2 regions of the Sellimonas catena genome follow, and region 2 is predicted to be linked to the other one. Evidence: a T-box and tRNA genes for the amino acid it is inferred to sense, from the RefSeq annotation. Region 2 holds a T-box; the other holds one or more tRNA genes.
The links. The T-box of region 2 lies ahead of leuS (leucine--tRNA ligase). A T-box ahead of a tRNA ligase gene usually reads a tRNA of that ligase, here a tRNA-Leu.
Positions count from the first base shown of each region.

Region 1 (9,004 bases), on a different contig from region 2:
TTCCAGGATCTTAATGCCCCCGGCACTGTTTCCCTTTTCATCCAGGGCAGGGCCGAATACGCCGATTCCCATCCGGTCTACAAGAGGAACTGCAATTCCTCCACCGACACCACTCTTTGCCGGAAATCCGACTGTCATGGCAAACTCGCCGGAGCCGTCATACATCCCGCATGTCAGCATCAGCGCGCGGATCGCCTTCGCATACTGCGGCTCGATCAGCTCTTCCTGATCCAGCGGATCCACACCATGATTGGCAAGCACCAGACTCATGTACGCAATATCGTGAGCGGTCACATTGACCGAGCACATCCGGAAATAAAAGTCCAGACACTCTTCCACATCACCTTCCAGAATCCCGGATGCTTTCAGATAATAAGCCAGAGCCCGGTTCCGGTCTCCAGTCTCTCTCTCAGACTCGTAAACGGCCTGATTCAGGCTGATTTCCTCGTTGTTGCAGAGTTTCCTCGTAAACTCCAGAAAACGCTCAAATTTCTCATCTGCATCCTTTCCCTTGATACAGCTTGCCACAGTAATGGCTCCCGCATTAATAAACGGATTAAACGGGCGGGTCTTTGTCTCCAGCTTTACAATGGAATTGAACGGGTCTCCGGTCGGCTCCACACCAACCTTCTCATGGAAAAGATGATCCGCTCCACAGTCCCGGATCGCAAGAATCAGCGATACCAGCTTGGAAATACTCTGGATCGTAAACGGAATTCTCGTATCTCCCGCTTCCAGCACATTGCCGTCCAGATCCATTGTGCAGACCCCAAGATAATATTTATTCACATCCCGCAGCTGCGGAATATACTGCGCTGTCATGCCCAGTTTGGTAAATGCTTTCCCATATTGCAGGGCATCCTTCAGAAGCTCTTCTGTCAGCATCACGCCTCTCCCTTCCTTTCTCATCCTGTCATTTCGATAAAATTATCCATAATTTTTCCGTCCATGTCAAGAAGAAAGAAACGCTTCACCGGCTTTTCCGGACTCTGTCCGTACAGCTTCCATAAACCGCTATCTATTGTATGCATCTTCGTACAGACGTTCCTGAGAATTCAAAGGCTCTTCGTCATTATGCACTCTATAGTACATACCGTCCTCATGCATCTCACGCGCTTTCTGATTGTCACGATTCATCGTGTCAAAAATGTATTCCAGCTTTTCCTGAATGGCCGGATCATAAACCGGAGATGCGACTTCCACACGTTTGACTGTATTTCTTGTCATAAAGTCCGCAGATGCTATGTAATATTTTCTCCGTTCCTTCGTACCGAACATATAAATCCGGGAATGTTCCAGGAAACGTCCTACAATGCTGATAATACGAATGTTCTCGGTCTTTCCTTTCACACCTGCCACCAGACAGCAGATTCCACGGATAATCATCTCGATCTTCACGCCCGCGCAGGAAGCCTCAATCAGCTTGTCGATGATCTTCTTGTCTGTCAGGGAGTTCATCTTGATGCCGATGTATGCCGGTTCCCCCTTCTTTGCGTGTTCGATCTCCTCGTCCATCATATCCAGTACCCGGTTCTGCAGACAGTGCGGCGCCACAAGCAGATGCTGCATGTCTTCCACCACTTCCCCTTTTGCAAGGGCGCGGAATACCTTTGCCGCCTCAATACCGATATCGGTATTTGCCGTCATCAGGGAAAGGTCTGTATACAGTCTGGACGTCTTTTCATTATAGTTTCCGGTTCCGATCTGTGTAATGCACTCAAACTGCTTATCTGTCTTTCTTGTGATCAGGCAAAGCTTGGAATGTACCTTATAGCCGTCCAGGCCGTAAATAACCTGGCATCCGGCATTCTCCAGACGGCGGGACCACTCGATATTATTTTCCTCATCAAAGCGGGCGCGGAGTTCCACAAGCACGACGACTTCCTTTCCATTCTCCGCAGCCTCAATGAGCGCCTCAATCACCTTACTCTGCTTTGCAAGACGGTACAGTGTCATCTTGATGGAAACCACGTTCTCATCCTCCGCAGCCTCGGTCAGGAGACGCAAAAACGGCCTGATTGACTCATATGGATAAGAAAGGAGCTTATCTCCCTCTTTAATCTGCTCAATAATGCTTCTTCCATCCTGAAACATCAGCGACTTCTGCGGAGTACGTTTTTCGTAAAACAGACTTTCATTTTTTCTCAGCATATCCTGAATCTGGAATACAAAAGAGAAATCCAGCGGGACTTCGGAATGGAACACATACTTCTCCTCCAGTCCCAGATAATTATCCAGCATCAGCATGCTTCCGATATCCAGATCTCCGGACATCTCAAGCCGGATCGGAGCAAGCTTTCTTCTCTGCTTCATCAGATCCGCCATAAATTCCCGGTAGTCCAGATCCTCATCATAAAGTGCATCCGCATCAATATCGGCATTTCTCGTCACACGGATCAGCGCTTTACCCTGAATCTTGTATCCCGGAAATACCTTGGATACAAAGTGAAGAATCAGATCTTCACCAAGAACATAAGATCCCTTTTCTCCCGGAATCTCAATCATCCTCTGGAAAATATTGCTTGCACACGGTACAATTCCAAGACGGACCTTCTTGCTGCTCTTTGTCGTCAGAGAAACAACCGCATAAATTTCATTATTTTTCAAAAACGGGAACGGCTGTCTCCTGCCGACCACGGTCGGGGAAATCAGCGGAAGAATCTCCGACTGGAAGAATCTTTCCATCTTCTTCTCATCTTCAATCTGATCCATGCGGTACAGACGAACGCCTTCCTTTGCAACTTTTTCAATCAGCTTCTGATATACCTTTTCTTTCCTTTTATTCAGCTTTCTGACCTCTTCAAGTATCGCGTCAATCTGCTCCTGTGAAGACATCTGTGTCTTATTGTCCCTGATATCCTGAGGCAGCAGCGTCTGGTCGTACAGGGAACCAACCCGGACCATAAAAAACTCGTCCAGATTCGTCTGATAAATCGATACGAAAGTGAAACGCTCACAGAGCGGTACGGACTTATCCTCCGCCTCTTCCAGTACCCTTTCATTAAATTTCAGCCACGAAAGCTCTCGATTCATATATTCGCTTCCCATATATTCTATACGCTCCTTCATTCCTTTTCTGCAGTACACTTTTCCTTATCGGCAGTTCCTGTATGGAACGCTGTGAAATACCTTCTTCGCATTCCCATCCACTTTTGTCTCCATGCAATAATAACGAACCACCATATCGTTTTTTATCTGTTTTCTACTGCGCTTTTCTCTTTTCATCATATACCCCTTTTCCTGAAAAATCAATTTATAGTTTCTGTTTGAGTATATAAACTTTACAACAAAAAAAGAATAACATATTGCCCCTGTAATCCGTGTCAAATCTACATTAAATTCATGTAAAACTGTGCTTCTCTTGCGTAAATCCAACGTAAAATCAATGTAAAAAAACAGACGTGGCCATACTACTGTATCTCCTACGTCTGTTTTATAATCCACTGATTTAATGTCTCTTTTCCCCTTTATACCCCGGAATGATCATCACATCTTTTGTATACGATTTTTCTGATGGAATCGGTAGATAATTTAAATTCATCCGCAAGCGAATCTATACTATCTCCATTATGAAATTTATCCCGGATTCTTTCATTCCGTTCCTGATAATAGGTACGGGCCCCTGATACCGCTCCCCATCTTTTCTTTTCCTGCGAACGGGGAATATACACTGTTTCTCCCGACACATATTTTTGCAGTTCTTCAAGTAAATGATCCGGAATAATATCCCGAGCATTTCTATATCTCATGAAGAAATTCCTCCATGCTCTTATACTCGTGTATTTTTCCTCCCCCTTCTGTAATAATAGTTCGCATTTTCTCTTCCAGATGATCTGCATAGTCAGCAAATTCATTTAATCGATTCACATTATAATGTTCCATAAGCCCCATTCTCTTTATTCCAAAATCATCACATACAATGTTCAACTCTTGCTGAAGCAAAATTCCCCACATATAGGTCTTAACCGGATCATTCCTTCTGGAATAATATCGAATACGCAGCCATGTATAGGATAATTCCGCATACCAGTCAGCCAGCATCTGAAAGTCCGTATTGTAATTTAAACTATCTTTATCGACAGTACTTTCCTTTTCCAGAAACTCCCGTACAACGCACACTGCCTCATGGCACAACTTTCTTTGAACTTCCACATCAGACTCATCAATTACATTACGATATAACTCAAGAAATCTCTTTGGGACTTTTTTCATATCGGTAAGTTCTTCGATCTGATCGGTCTGAGATTTTCTAAAATATTGATGATTAGAAAAAGCTATCGCCTGAGCCAGATAATCCAATACATAACCTGCGCACATTTTCGCATCGCTTATCGCAGCAAACATCATTTCCGCAAAAATATTCTTTGCTTTTTCATAAGAACTCAAAGCACACTGCCTCATTTTCTCCGGATTTGAAAGATTTTCTGCCTGACGTCTTTTTAATTGTCTAAAACGTTCAGCATCTTCTTCTGTTCTGGCATACAGAATTTCTCCATCTGCAAGACAAGTTATATTATATTCTTCCAACTCAGCAAATTTTTCCAATCTCGCCCAGTCAATTCCCCAGATATCAAACCCTACCCCTTCCAGAATAAAGGTACGCCCAAAACGATATCCTCTTTCTGTAATCGGGACAAAATAGCTGACTGCCTTTACCTGATCATCTATTCTTAGTGTCGTATGAGAAACAACCAGTGCTATATCTTCCGGATATTCATTCTTTACCGCATCAATTACCCATTGTGTCACAAATTCTCTGTTTTCCATATTCCTCTTACCTCCTGCTTATTTTCCGGTTAACCGTTAATGTAATTATACAAGATGCTATTATTCAAATGATACATAAGAAATAAATGTAGAAATTCTTTCCTCTGAATAGCAATTGATGCTGAAACTTGATTATATCTTTACTATACTTTACTAGTTTTTAATCACCCTGTCATAAAGCTGCAATGAAATAGCTGAAAAACAGAAAACACAGTAAAAAACTTCTATGACACATCTCATACGAATTCTAATCTGGCAGAAAAGAACCACACTAATAATTGGAAAATGACTAAATTAAACAAAGGGAAAAAATATATGAAATACTATAGAACACAAAATAAAAAAGCCCGCTATTTCGGGCTTTTGCGACTGCGGATGACAGGAATCGAACCTGCACGTCATGGACACCAGATCCTAAGTCTGGCGCGTCTGCCAGTTCCGCCACATCCGCGTACATTAATCCGGCCTTATTTTGCAAGGCCTCAGATAAAAGAATAGACAAGCAGTACTGCTTGTCTAAAGTGAGCGTGCGGGGATTCGAACCCCGGACAACTTGATTAAAAGTCAAGTGCTCTACCGACTGAGCTACACGCCCGTATAATATAATTCAAACCTGGGCTAGTTGGATTCGAACCAACGAGTGCAGGAGTCAAAGTCCTGTGCCTTACCGCTTGGCGATAGCCCAACAGCCCATATTGGGACTAGGGTGGATACAGGGATTCGAACCCTGGGCCTCCAGAGCCACAATCTGGCGCGCTAACCAACTGCGCTATATCCACCATGAAACGTGCCTGCGGGGATTCGAACCCAGGACCTACGGCTTAGAAGGCCGTTGCTCTATCCAGCTGAGCTACAGACACATTGTATAGTTCTTAAAGCATATCCTGCTTTAAGAAAGCGGGTGATGGGAATCGAACCCACGTATCCAGCTTGGAAGGCTGGTGTTCTACCATTGAACTACACCCGCAGATCGCAATATTGATTCCTGTCTCTACCAGGAATCGGGGTGACAGGATTCGAACCTGCGGCCTCCTGGTCCCAAACCAGGCGCTCTAGCCAAGCTGAGCCACACCCCGTTTTTTCGTCTCATCTGTTTTTTCCTGACGACAAAAGTTATTATATATGAACTCCTGATATTTGTCAACAACTTTTTTCATTTTTTTCTACATATCTGATTTCACCCGTCACAGTGCCGTCTTCTGCCATCTCCAGAACAATATAACTCGGCAGCCGGTTCTCCTGCCGAGGGTAGGTAAGGCTGCCCGGATTCATGATAATCATGTCTTTTTCAAACTTCAGACAAGGCTTGTGTGTATGGCCGAAAATAACAATGTCCGCTCCTCTTGCTCTTGCCTCTCTTCTGAGATGATCCAGAGTCATGGATACAAAATAATGATGTCCATGTGTCATAAAAATTTTGTGCGTCTCCATCTGTATTTCCACTTCCGGCGGAAGCTCACCAAAGAAGTCATTGTTTCCGGCTACCACGTAGGCCGGGCATCCGCTTCCATACTGAATTTCCCACTCTCTTCCTTCAACATCACCTGCATGAAAGAGAAAGTCTACCGGTTTCTCCTGTTCCAGAACCTTCTCGAAATTCGTATGTATTTTATGAGTATCACTTACTACCAGGATTTTCTTTTTTTTCATCCACTATCTCTCCTCTATCATCTTCTTCATCTGCCGGAGCCCTCTTCCCCTGTGGCTGATTTCATTTTTCTTTTCCGGCGGAAGCTCTGCCGTAGTGCATCCGTACTCAGGCAGGTAAAAGATCGGATCATAGCCGAATCCGTGTTCACCTTTGATTTCATAGCCGACTCTGCCCTCGATTATACCAAGTGTTGTCTTCTCCTCTCCATCCGGAAAGACTGCTGCAATCGCACATACAAACCGTGCGCTCCTCTTTTCATCCGGCACACCCTCCATACGTCTTAGGAGTTCACCATTCTTGATATCATAGGAAGTATCTTCCCCCATGTATCTGGCAGAATAGATGCCCGGCTCCTTGTTCAGATAGTCGATTTCAAGCCCTGAATCGTCCGCCATCACAATATCGTCCGGCAGAAGCGCATGAACTGCTCTCGCCTTAATCAGCGCGTTCTCCTCAAATGTAGATCCATCCTCAACGATTTCCGGGTTCACCCCTGCCTCTTTCATGGAAAGTATCTCCATGCCAAGGTCTTTTAAAATCTCCCTGATCTCCACCATCTTATCGGCATTGCCTGTGGCAAATACAATTCTGCTCATCTTACTCTTCCTTCTTTCTCCTGTTTTTATACACCCTGCTCCTCTTTTTTCCTTCTTGGCGGCTTCGGCCCCATAAACTGGTAAAAATAGGTCTTGATCATTCCATTGTAAATCTTGCGGTTCTTATCCGCCTTTCTTCCAAACCACCGCTCTGTGTCCTCATAGCTTGTGATCATATAGGCCGACCAGTCTTTCAGCCCGCGGAAGCTCTTTCCAAAATCCTGATAGATCTGCGGGAGTGTCTCCTTTTCCTCCAGACGTTCTCCATAAGGCGGATTGGTAATAATGAATCCGTACGGCTTTGGATGTCTCAAATCCCTGACCGCCCTCTGCTGGAAGTGGATCAGATGGTCTACCCCTGCGTTTACCGCGTTTTTCCGGGCGGTACGGATGACTTCCGCATCAATGTCATATCCCTGGATGTCTGCGGTCACATCCTGTCTGATCCTGTCCTGCGCCTCCGTAGACGCCTCATACCAATGCTTTTTCGGGATCAGATTGCCCCAGTTCTCCGCAGTAAACTCCCGGTTCATTCCCGGCGCAATGTCTGCCGCCATCATGGCTGCCTCAATCACGAAAGTCCCGCTTCCGCAGAACGGATCTACCAGAATCCGGTCCCTCTTCCAGGGAGTAAGCAGAATCAATGCCGCCGCCAGTGTCTCTGAAATCGGAGCCTTTCCGCTCTGCGGACGATATCCCCTCTTGTGCAGAGATTCTCCCGTCGTATCAATCCCCACTGTCACAACATCTTTCTTGATAAAGACACGCACCGGATATTCACTTCCATCTTCCGGGAACCAGTTCTTATGATAATGTTCCTTCATCCGCTCCACCATAGCTTTCTTCATGATAGATTGGATATCAGACGGACTGAACAGCCGGCTTTTGACCGATGCTGCCTTTGCGACCCAGAATTTTCCGTTCTCCGGTATGTACTGCTCCCACGGGATCTGCTTCGTCCCCTGAAAGAGCTCTTCAAATGTACCCGCCGAAAATTCGCCCGCCTTCAGAAGGACCCGCTCTGCGGAACGCAGGAACAGATTTGCCCGGCACAATGCCAGCTCATCCCCGTAAAAGGACACCCTTCCGTCCTCCACCTGTGAAATCTCATAACCGAGATCCCGGATCTCTCTTTTGAGTACCGCCTCCAGGCCGAAGTGGCACGGTACAACGTATTCTATCTGCATATTGCTTCTCCATTTCCGATTTTCTTCTTACTATATCTTACGTGCTGTCCGCCCGCTTGTCAATAAAGTCTTTTTTTTACCAGATGCTGCCGTTCCGGACTCCCCACAAAAAAACCTCCCCGCTTTCTTAGTGATGAAAGCGGGGAAATTCTGTTTCCTGAGACCATATTCCTAATAGTTGCTGTTGTTGTAATCGCTGTAGTCCTTGGTATGACAGTCTGTTGTCTTATTTGTGTTTTTGTTTTTTGCAGCGTTTTTCGTACGGTCTGTCTGTTTGCTGTTCTGAGTGTGCATATTTCCGTAAGAAGAGCTGTAAGAATTGTTCTCGCTGTTGTTTTTGTTCATATTATTTGTGTTTTTGTAGTTTTTTGCCATTTCCATGTCCTCCTTATTGAATTATGGTACGCTTTTAGTATGCTCGGTTTAAACTAGTTTATACACTTGCGTTTTTCCAAAAAGTGGACAGGAAAAATAAGATTTTCTTCCGATTCTTTAGTATTTTTTAACATTTTGCTTGCTTTTTTCTTTATCTTATATTATACTAACTTTTGTAGAAAGCAGGCTTTCTACACCCCTTATTAATTATTTATACTCCCCTCAAAAGACCGGTGGCTCCCCCATCGGTCTTTTATTTTAAGTTTCTGAAATAAGGAGGTACTGCCGCACAGACAGTACCTCCTTTTCTTTTGTTATCGCCCTCCCATGATGCGGAGAACGAGAATAAGAATCAAAAGCGGCAGTGCAAATGGCAGCACAGCAGCAATCAAGCCGGTCACAATCGATACGATAATCAGAAAGACAAT
Region 1 covers NZ_BSBO01000026.1:46,267-55,270, forward strand. The annotation lists gene glsA (glutaminase A) at 1-885, opposite strand, end outside; gene Selli1_RS12465 (hypothetical protein) at 906-1,031, opposite strand; gene ppk1 (polyphosphate kinase 1) at 1,015-3,048, opposite strand; gene Selli1_RS12475 (CD3324 family protein) at 3,468-3,749, opposite strand; gene Selli1_RS12480 (hypothetical protein) at 3,739-4,767, opposite strand; tRNA gene Selli1_RS12485 (tRNA-Leu) at 5,138-5,218, opposite strand; tRNA gene Selli1_RS12490 (tRNA-Lys) at 5,290-5,362, opposite strand; tRNA gene Selli1_RS12495 (tRNA-Gln) at 5,381-5,452, opposite strand; tRNA gene Selli1_RS12500 (tRNA-His) at 5,473-5,546, opposite strand; tRNA gene Selli1_RS12505 (tRNA-Arg) at 5,554-5,627, opposite strand; tRNA gene Selli1_RS12510 (tRNA-Gly) at 5,664-5,734, opposite strand; tRNA gene Selli1_RS12515 (tRNA-Pro) at 5,769-5,843, opposite strand; gene Selli1_RS12520 (metallophosphoesterase family protein) at 5,908-6,417, opposite strand; gene rdgB (RdgB/HAM1 family non-canonical purine NTP pyrophosphatase) at 6,421-7,014, opposite strand; gene Selli1_RS12530 (THUMP domain-containing class I SAM-dependent RNA methyltransferase) at 7,041-8,201, opposite strand; gene Selli1_RS12535 (hypothetical protein) at 8,373-8,576, opposite strand; gene Selli1_RS12540 (DUF1700 domain-containing protein) at 8,891-9,004, opposite strand, start outside.
Region 1: it encodes a tRNA-Leu, which carries the amino acid that the T-box ahead of leuS (leucine--tRNA ligase) is inferred to sense. The anticodon was not compared.

Region 2 (9,004 bases):
TTACATGCGGCAGATGACTGATCGTTCCTGTGATGTAATCGTGCGTCCTGCAGTCCAGTGTGACCGGAATCGCGCGGATTGCCTGAATAAACTCTGTGAAGGCCTGTATTTTTTCCTTCTGTTCAGGTCTGGACGGAGAGAGAATATAGTAGGAATTCTCAATCAGAACCGCCTTGGAATTCACATATCCGGATTTTTCTGATCCTGCCATCGGGTGTCCTCCGATAAAAAAGTCGGAGAGCCCAAGTTTTTCCACCTCCTGATGGATCGGCGTCTTGACGCTGCCGACATCGGTCAGGATCGTTTTCTCTGAGAGAAACGGCTTTATCTGGCTTAAATAGGCAGAATTGTAAATGACCGGTGTGCACAGAAACAGATAGTCACACCCTTTGAAATTTTCGTCAATGACTGTTACCGCCGTATTGATGACCGATTCGGCAGTTGCAAGGGCCAGCGTTTCCCGGCTTTTATCAAAAGCGACGATCTCACTTTCCGGAAAATACTGGCGGATGGCCTTTGCGATCGAACCACCGATCAATCCAAGCCCGATAAATCCTGTTTTCATAATTAAGTCCTCATCTTTCCTGATCTTGTTATTTCTTCCATTTTAGAAGATTTTCAGATGTTTGTCAAAATACATCTGACAGAATCCATATTCAAAATGTTCAAGTAATAGTCAACTATTCAGCCATGCAGCTCAGATTCGCAGCCCGCGCTGCTTTTCGCTGCTTACGCAGCTGAATCTTCGCTTATGGCTAAACGCCATATGTCCTGAAACAACTCAAACCTTCTGCAAGCAAGCTTGCGCCAGGTTTTCATTGTTACAGGCCGCATGGCTGAATAGTTATAGAAACATTGTGAAAATTCAATAAAAGAGTTGTAAAATTACGAAAAATTTAGTACAATATACCCATGATTACTGTTAAAACAAGAACGGTAAAATTTGAGCTAGAAAATCAAGGAGGCAGCACTATATGAAAGTTTACAGGACGGATGAAATCAGAAACGTTGTTTTGTTAGGTCATGGCGGATGCGGAAAGACAAGTCTTGCAGAAGCGATGGCCTATGTATCAGGCGCGGTAAACAGGATGGGAAAAGTAGGGGACGGAAATACCATCAGCGATTTCGATAAAGAGGAACAGAAACGCGGATTTTCTATCGGCACGAGCCTGATCCCGATCGAATGGGAAAAAGCGAAAATTAATGTGCTGGATACACCGGGATACTTCGACTTTGTAGGTGAAGTGGAAGAAGCTGTCAGTGTTGCGGATGCAGCAGTCATTGTTGTTTCCGGAAAAGCGGGCGTAGAGGTCGGAACGGAAAAAGCATGGGAACTCTGCGACAAATACAATCTGCCGCGTATGGTTTACGTGACAGAGATGGATGTGGACGACGCAAGTTTTCGTCAGGTTGTGGAGACACTCCGTGAAAAATACGGGAAGGTGATCGCACCGCACTTCATGCCGATCCGTGAAAACGAGAAGCTCGTCGGATACGTTAACATTATCAAGAATGCGGGACGCCGCTACACAGAGATTGGAAAGAGGGAAGAATGTGAGATCCCGGATTACTGTATGGAATATCTCCAGCAGTACAGAGAAGCATTGATGGAATCAGTGGCAGAGACCAGTGAGGAATTCCTGGACCGCTATCTTTCCGGAGAGGAGTTTTCCATTGAGGAGATCCGTTCCGCGATGCGTACGGAAGTAATGGATGGAGATATCGTTCCGGTAGCAATGGGATCCAATCTTCAGGCACAGGGGGTTGCAAACCTTCTTTCTGATATCGTACGGTTCTTCCCAAGCCCGGCAAACCGTGAATGTGTCGGCATGAACCGGAAAACAAATGCCATCTATGAGGCAAATTATGATTTTGCGAAAGCAAAGAGTGCATATGTATATAAGACCATGGTGGATCCGTTTATCGGAAAATATTCTTTCATCAAAGTGTGCTCCGGCGTTATCAAAGGTGATGACGTGCTGTACAATGCAGACACAGATGCAGAGGCAAAGCCGGGCAAGATTTACACGATGCTTGGAAATAAGCCGATTGAAGTATCAGAGCTGTTTGCAGGAGATATTGGGGCCATTGCAAAACTGACCACTACGAAGACAGGAGATACACTTTCTACAAAGAACACACAGATTGCATACGCAAAAACCGAGTATTCCCAGCCTTATACCTACATGAAATATACGACCAAGACCAAGGGAGATGAAGATAAGGTATCCCAGGCACTTTCCAGAATGATGGCAGAAGATGTGACGATGAAGGTTGTCAATGATACAGAAAACAGACAGATTCTTCTGTACGGTATGGGAGACCAGCATCTGGAAATTATTGCAAGCAAACTCGCCTCCAGATATAAAGTAGAGATTACTCTTGAGAAACCAAAGGTAGCATTCCGCGAGACGATCCGGAAGAAATCCGATATTGATTCCAAATATAAGAAACAGTCAGGAGGACACGGACAGTATGGTCATGTCAAGATGACATTCGAGCCGTCCGGTGATCTGGAAGAGCCATTCGTATTTGAAGAAAAAGTCGTAGGAGGAGCGGTTCCGAAGAACTACTTCCCGGCTGTGGAAAAAGGTCTCCAGGAAGCTGTACAGAAAGGACCTCTTGCCGGATATCCGGTAGTCGGAGTGAAAGCAACGCTGTACGATGGTTCCTATCATCCGGTAGACTCTTCTGAAATGGCATTTAAGACCGCAACGATCCAGGCATTCAAGAAAGGAATCATGGAAGCATCTCCGGTACTTCTTGAACCAATCGCATCCCTGAAGGTAACAGTTCCGGATGAATATACCGGTGACGTTATGGGTGATCTGAACAAGCGCCGCGGCCGTGTGCTTGGCATGAATCCGGTCAACGGAGGAAAACAGGCAATTGAAGCCGATGTTCCGATGATGGAGCTTTACGGATACTGCACGAACCTCCGTTCCATGACAGGAGGACGCGGTACTTATGAATATCAGTTTGCAAGATATGAGCAGGCTCCGTCCGACGTTCAGGAAAAAGAGATTGCAAACAGAGCAGCAGAGGAATAATCGTACCTTGAAAGAACGTACATAAGAGAGGGTCCGGCTATGCGGGAAAGAGCGTATGGCCGGACCCTTGTTTTCGTAAGAAAAGAGTGTTATAATTGCTTACCATAACCAGTCAATGAAATAAAGAAGAGGAGAAGCTATGAAAAAGACAAAAATGAAAGTTCTGACTGTAATTGGCCTGATTCTGCTTGCCGGTATTTATTACTATGTGAAGCTTCCGGCTATCAATATCCATGCTGCGGGATTCTGGACTTTCCTGCTTGTGGTGATTGCGGCTCTTGCGGTTATCTACATTGGAAAGAAAAAACTGTTCCGAAAAGAGGAGATCAAACAGTCCGGGATCGCAAAAGGTCTGATCGGTCTTTTCGTGCTGATCGGTGTTATTTATCTTGGAGGAACACTCCTTTCTTCACCGATCATCAACGCGAAAAAGTATCAGAAGCTCCTGACTGTGGAGGAAGGGGATTTTCAGACAGATATCAAGGAACTTTCCTTTGACCAGATTCCGCTTCTGGACCGGGAGTCTGCAACCCTTCTTGGAAACAGAAAGATGGGAAGCATGGTGGACATGGTGTCCCAGTTTGAAGTGGATGAGCTCTACAGCCAGATCAACTATCAGGACAAGCCGGTCCGGGTATCGCCGCTTCGCTATGCAAATGTAATCAAGTGGTTTACGAATCAGTCTGAAGGAATTCCGGCCTATATCCGGATCGATATGACAACACAGTCTACAGAACTCGTTATGCTCGATGAAGGAATGAAATATTCCACCAGCGAATATTTTAACCGGAATATCCACAGACATCTCCGTTTCCGGTATCCGACCTATATTTTCGGAGAACTGAGTTTTGAGATTGATGATGAAGGTGTGCCGTACTGGGTTGCTCCGGTGAAGAAATTCAATATCGGGTTGTTTGGAGGCGAGACGGTAGGACGGGTTGTGCTTTGCAACGCGATTACCGGAGAGACGACAGACTATGCCATCGATGAAGTGCCGGAGTGGATTGACCACGCTTATGATCCAGATCTTCTGATCCAGCTCTACGACTATTACGGAACGCTCAAACATGGATTCTTTAACAGTATTCTGAGCCAGAAAGACTGCCTGAAGACAACAGACGGATATAACTATCTGGCCATTGATGACGATGTCTGGGTATATACCGGAGTGACATCGGTCAATGAAGACCAGTCCAACGTTGGATTTGTCCTGATGAATCAAAGGACGATGGAGACGAAGTTCTATGAAGTGGAAGGAGCGACGGAGAATTCTGCCATGTCCTCGGCGGAAGGCCAGGTACAGAATCTCCATTATACGGCGACATTTCCGCTGCTTTTGAATATTTCCGGTGAGCCGACATACTTCATCGCGCTCAAAGATGACGCGGGCCTTGTGAAAAAATATGCCATGGTCAATGTTCAGAAATATCAGGTCGTGGCGATCGGGGACACCGTCAGCAAGTGCGAGGAAAACTATCTTGAACTGATGAGGGAGAATGGGATCGAGACAGATGACAGTGCCGCAGCAAAAGAAACAAAAACCATTGCCGGTACGATTACCAGAATCGCTCAGGGCGTTGTGGAAGGAGATTCTCACTTCTACGTGATGGTAGAAGGTTCGGATGAGTTCTTTGATGTTTCGGTCGTTGATTTTATTGATATCATCAAATATGATGTTGGACAGGAAGTGACGATGGAATACCGGGAGGGTGAAAAGACCAATGTGGTACTTTCCCTCAACGGCGAAGAAAAGAATCCGATTGAAGAGGAGACCGAAGAAACAGACAATAATAGCGGGACTGCTTTGCAGGAAGAATAAAAGCAATAAAACAAGGAGACGGGATATCGACCGTCTCCTTGTTTTTAAAAATGAACTGCTGTCTGATCAGGTAAGGACTCTTTGTGGCAGCAGTTCGTCAGCCGGCATTATCAGTTCAGATAAGTACAGCCCTCAGCGTCTACAAGATGGAGATCATCTTTTCCTGCACTGATGCTTACATAAAAATCAAGATCACACTCTTTTGAAATTTTCTTCAGCTTTTCAACAAATTCCGGGATATCATCAAGAGAGATATGTGCATGTTTCAAAATAGCGTCGATAAAAATCGCCTTAATATCGTGATCTGCACTTGTCATGCCATAAATAAATCCAAGATAGGCATCAATATTGTCGATCGCTTCATAGTCATCCATGCAGATCGCACGGATATCAAAAGATAAGCTGTATGTATCGCGGTGGCTTTTTTTGATAAAGAATACGTGTCCGTCGGACTCCTTTGCCGCTTTGTTGGCAAGTTCAATCATCTGCTGTGTTTTTCCGCTCCCTTTCGGGCCTGTCAATAAATTAACCATATGCATTATCTCCTTTAGCTATATATTTTTCGTACTGAAATGACTTGTGATTATTATACACCTATCAGAGATTTTAAACAATCCTTTTTTGTCAAATTCCACAAAAGAAACTCGAAAAGAATGAAAATAACGAAAAACATTCCAATAAATCCAGAAAAAATCAAATATGGAAAAATTATAGGAAAAAAGGTGGAAATCTTGACAAAGGGAGATGATATGAGTAAAATGAACAGGTATAAAAAAGTACAGAGAAAAACGTCAGATGAGGAATAGTAAGAGCCGATGTTTTTTCAGAGAGCTGCCGTATGGTGCGAGGCAGCAGGACAGACACTCCCAACTCGCCTCGGAGTTCTTCTGGTGAACTCTAGTAGCCGGAAGCGGGTATTCCCGTTACAGATGAGAGTGCGCCGGTCTGCGGACGGGCGAAGAAGAGTGGTACCGCGTGGGCTTTCATGGCTTTCGTCTCTTGGATATGTTCAGAGACGGAAGTTTTTTTATTCTATAGATAATCCAATGGATTTATCAGGAAGCTTTTGCGGGTATAAAAGAAAGCATAAAATGGTTACTATATTATGTAAGGAGGAAATCAAAGATGCCGACACCTTATAATCACAAGGCAATCGAGAAAAAGTGGCGTGCACACTGGGAAGAGCATCCGGTGAATGTGCAGGAAGATGAGAGAGGAAAACATGAGAAATATTACTGCCTCGATATGTTCCCGTATCCGTCAGGAAACGGTCTGCATGTCGGACACTGGAGAGGATATGTCATCTCCGATGTATGGAGCCGTTACAAACTGCTTCAGGGATACTATATCATTCATCCGATGGGATGGGATGCATTCGGACTTCCGGCAGAAAACTACGCGATCAAAATGGGCGTTCATCCGGCAAAGTCCACAGCGGAAAATGTAAAGAATATCAAGAGACAGATCAATGAGATCGCGGCTCTTTACGACTGGGACAGAGAGGTCAACACGACAGACCCGAACTTCTACAAATGGACCCAGTGGATTTTTGTAAAGATGTTTAAGGCCGGCCTTGCTTACGAGAAGGAGTTCCCGATCAACTGGTGCCCGTCCTGTAAGACCGGACTTGCAAACGAGGAAGTTGTCAATGGAAAATGTGAGCGCTGCGGTACGGAAGTAACAAAGAAGAACCTCCGTCAGTGGATGCTCAAGATTACTAAATATGCAGAGAGACTTCTGAACGACCTGGACAAACTGGACTGGCCGGAGAAGGTTAAGAAGATGCAGACAGACTGGATCGGTAAATCCTACGGTGCCGAGGTAGAGTTCCCGGTGGATGGAAGAGATGAAAAGATCACTGTCTACACAACAAGACCGGATACACTTTACGGCGCAACCTTTATGGTACTGGCTCCGGAGCATGCTCTTGCAAAAGAACTTGCAACCGATGAGACAAGAGAAGCAGTGGAGAAATATATCTACGACGCTTCCATGAAGTCTAATGTTGACCGCCTTCAGGATAAGGAAAAAACCGGAGTTTTCACAGGAAGCTACGCGGTCAATCCGATCAATGGAGCAAAGGTGCCGATCTGGCTGTCTGATTATGTACTGGCTGACTACGGTACCGGAGCAATCATGTGCGTACCGGCACATGATGACCGTGACTTTGCATTTGCAACAAAATTCAACATTCCGATCATTCAGGTTATCGCCAAAGACGGAAAAGAAATTGAAAATATGACAGAAGCCTACACAGAGGCATCCGGAACCATGATCAATTCCGGAGAATGGAACGGCATGGAATCCGCTGTTCTGAAAAAGGAAGCTCCGGTGATGATCGAAGAGCGCGGTATCGGAAGAAAGACTGTCAACTACAAACTGCGTGACTGGGTATTCTCCCGCCAGAGATACTGGGGAGAACCGATCCCGATTGTACACTGCCCGGACTGCGGCGCTGTACCGGTGCCGGAGGATCAGCTTCCACTGACGCTGCCGGATGTAGAGTCCTACGAGCCGACAGGAACAGGAGAATCTCCGCTTGCTGCGATTGATTCCTGGGTTAACACAACCTGTCCGGTCTGTGGAAAGCCGGCCAAGAGAGAGACCAACACCATGCCTCAGTGGGCAGGTTCCTCCTGGTATTTCCTGCGTTACGTAGATCCGCATAATGATAAAGAACTGGTTTCCAGAGAAAAAGCGGACGCGATGCTTCCGGTTGATATGTATATTGGAGGTGTGGAACATGCGGTACTTCACCTTCTGTATTCCCGTTTCTACACGAAGTTCCTGTGCGATATCGGCGTGATCGATTTTGATGAGCCGTTTATCAAGCTCTTCAACCAGGGTATGATTACCGGAAAGAACGGAATCAAGATGAGTAAGTCCAAAGGAAATGTCGTATCTCCGGACGATCTTGTAAGAGATTACGGATGCGACTCCCTGAGAATGTATGAACTCTTCGTTGGACCGCCGGAACTGGATGCAGAGTGGGATGACAGAGGAATCGACGGGGTATACCGTTTCCTGAACAAGCTCTGGAATCTTGTAATGGACAACAAAGACAAAGACGTAACACCATCCAAGGAAATGATCAAACTCCGAAACAAGATGGTATACGATATTACAACACGTCTGGAAAGCTTCAGCCTGAATACGGTAATTTCCGGATTCATGGAATATAACAACAAGTTTATCGATCTCGCCAAGAAAGAAGGCGGAATTGATAAAGAGACACTTTCCACGATCGCAGTACTGCTTGCACCGTTCGCACCGCACATGGGCGAAGAACTCTGGGAGCAGCTGGGACACGCAGGAAGCGTATTCCATGCAGGATGGCCGACCTACGATGAAGAAGCGATGAAAGACGATGAAATCGAAGTGGCTGTACAGATCAACGGCAAGACAAGAGCTGTTGTAACAATCTCCGCAGAAGCAGGCAAAGACGAAGCGATTGCTGCCGGCAAGGAAGCAATTAAAGAAAAACTGACCGGAAATATCGTAAAAGAAATCTATGTACCGGGAAGAATCATCAATATTGTAATGAAATAAGCAGGAAAGAGCCAGGAACCCTTGCAGACAGGGGCCTGGCTCTTCTCTCGCTTGACGGAATATGGGAGAAAATGCCGAAATTCTTTACCGGCCATTTAAAACGTTGAGACCGGGAGACGAGAGAAGCGGTTAAGGAATCTTACATCAAAGACAGGAATTGTAGGAGAGAAAATCAGCGGATGTAATATTGTAGAAGTTTGGAGAACTTTCTGCTAATATAAGAATTAGTAAAAAAGAAATGAGGAAGGTATATGAAAGAGGAAGAGAAAATTTTTGCGGGGAAAATGTTTGATCCAAGAAAACAGGAGCTGAAGGATATCAAGCACAAAGCTCATGCTGCATGTCAGAAATATAATATGATGGACGAGTTTGATTCCGACAGAAATGAAGTGATTCGCGATATTCTGGGAAAAGTGGGAAATGTGTTTTATTTTCAGGGCCCTGTGCAGTTTAATTATGGATGTCATACTTTTATCGGGGAAAATTTTTTTGCTAATTTTAATCTGATGGTTATGGATGATGGAAAAATTTTCATTGGTGACAATGTCTGTTTTGGCCCGAATGTTTCTTTGATGGCTACTTCTCA
Region 2 covers NZ_BSBO01000028.1:26,131-35,134, forward strand. The annotation lists gene Selli1_RS13015 (prephenate dehydrogenase) at 1-565, opposite strand, end outside; gene Selli1_RS13020 (elongation factor G) at 975-3,050, shown strand; gene Selli1_RS13025 (CvpA family protein) at 3,190-4,869, shown strand; gene Selli1_RS13030 (P-loop NTPase family protein) at 4,980-5,402, opposite strand; gene Selli1_RS13035 (hypothetical protein) at 5,523-5,675, shown strand; T-box leader at 5,652-5,872, shown strand; gene leuS (leucine--tRNA ligase) at 5,995-8,418, shown strand; gene Selli1_RS13045 (sugar O-acetyltransferase) at 8,670-9,004, shown strand, end outside.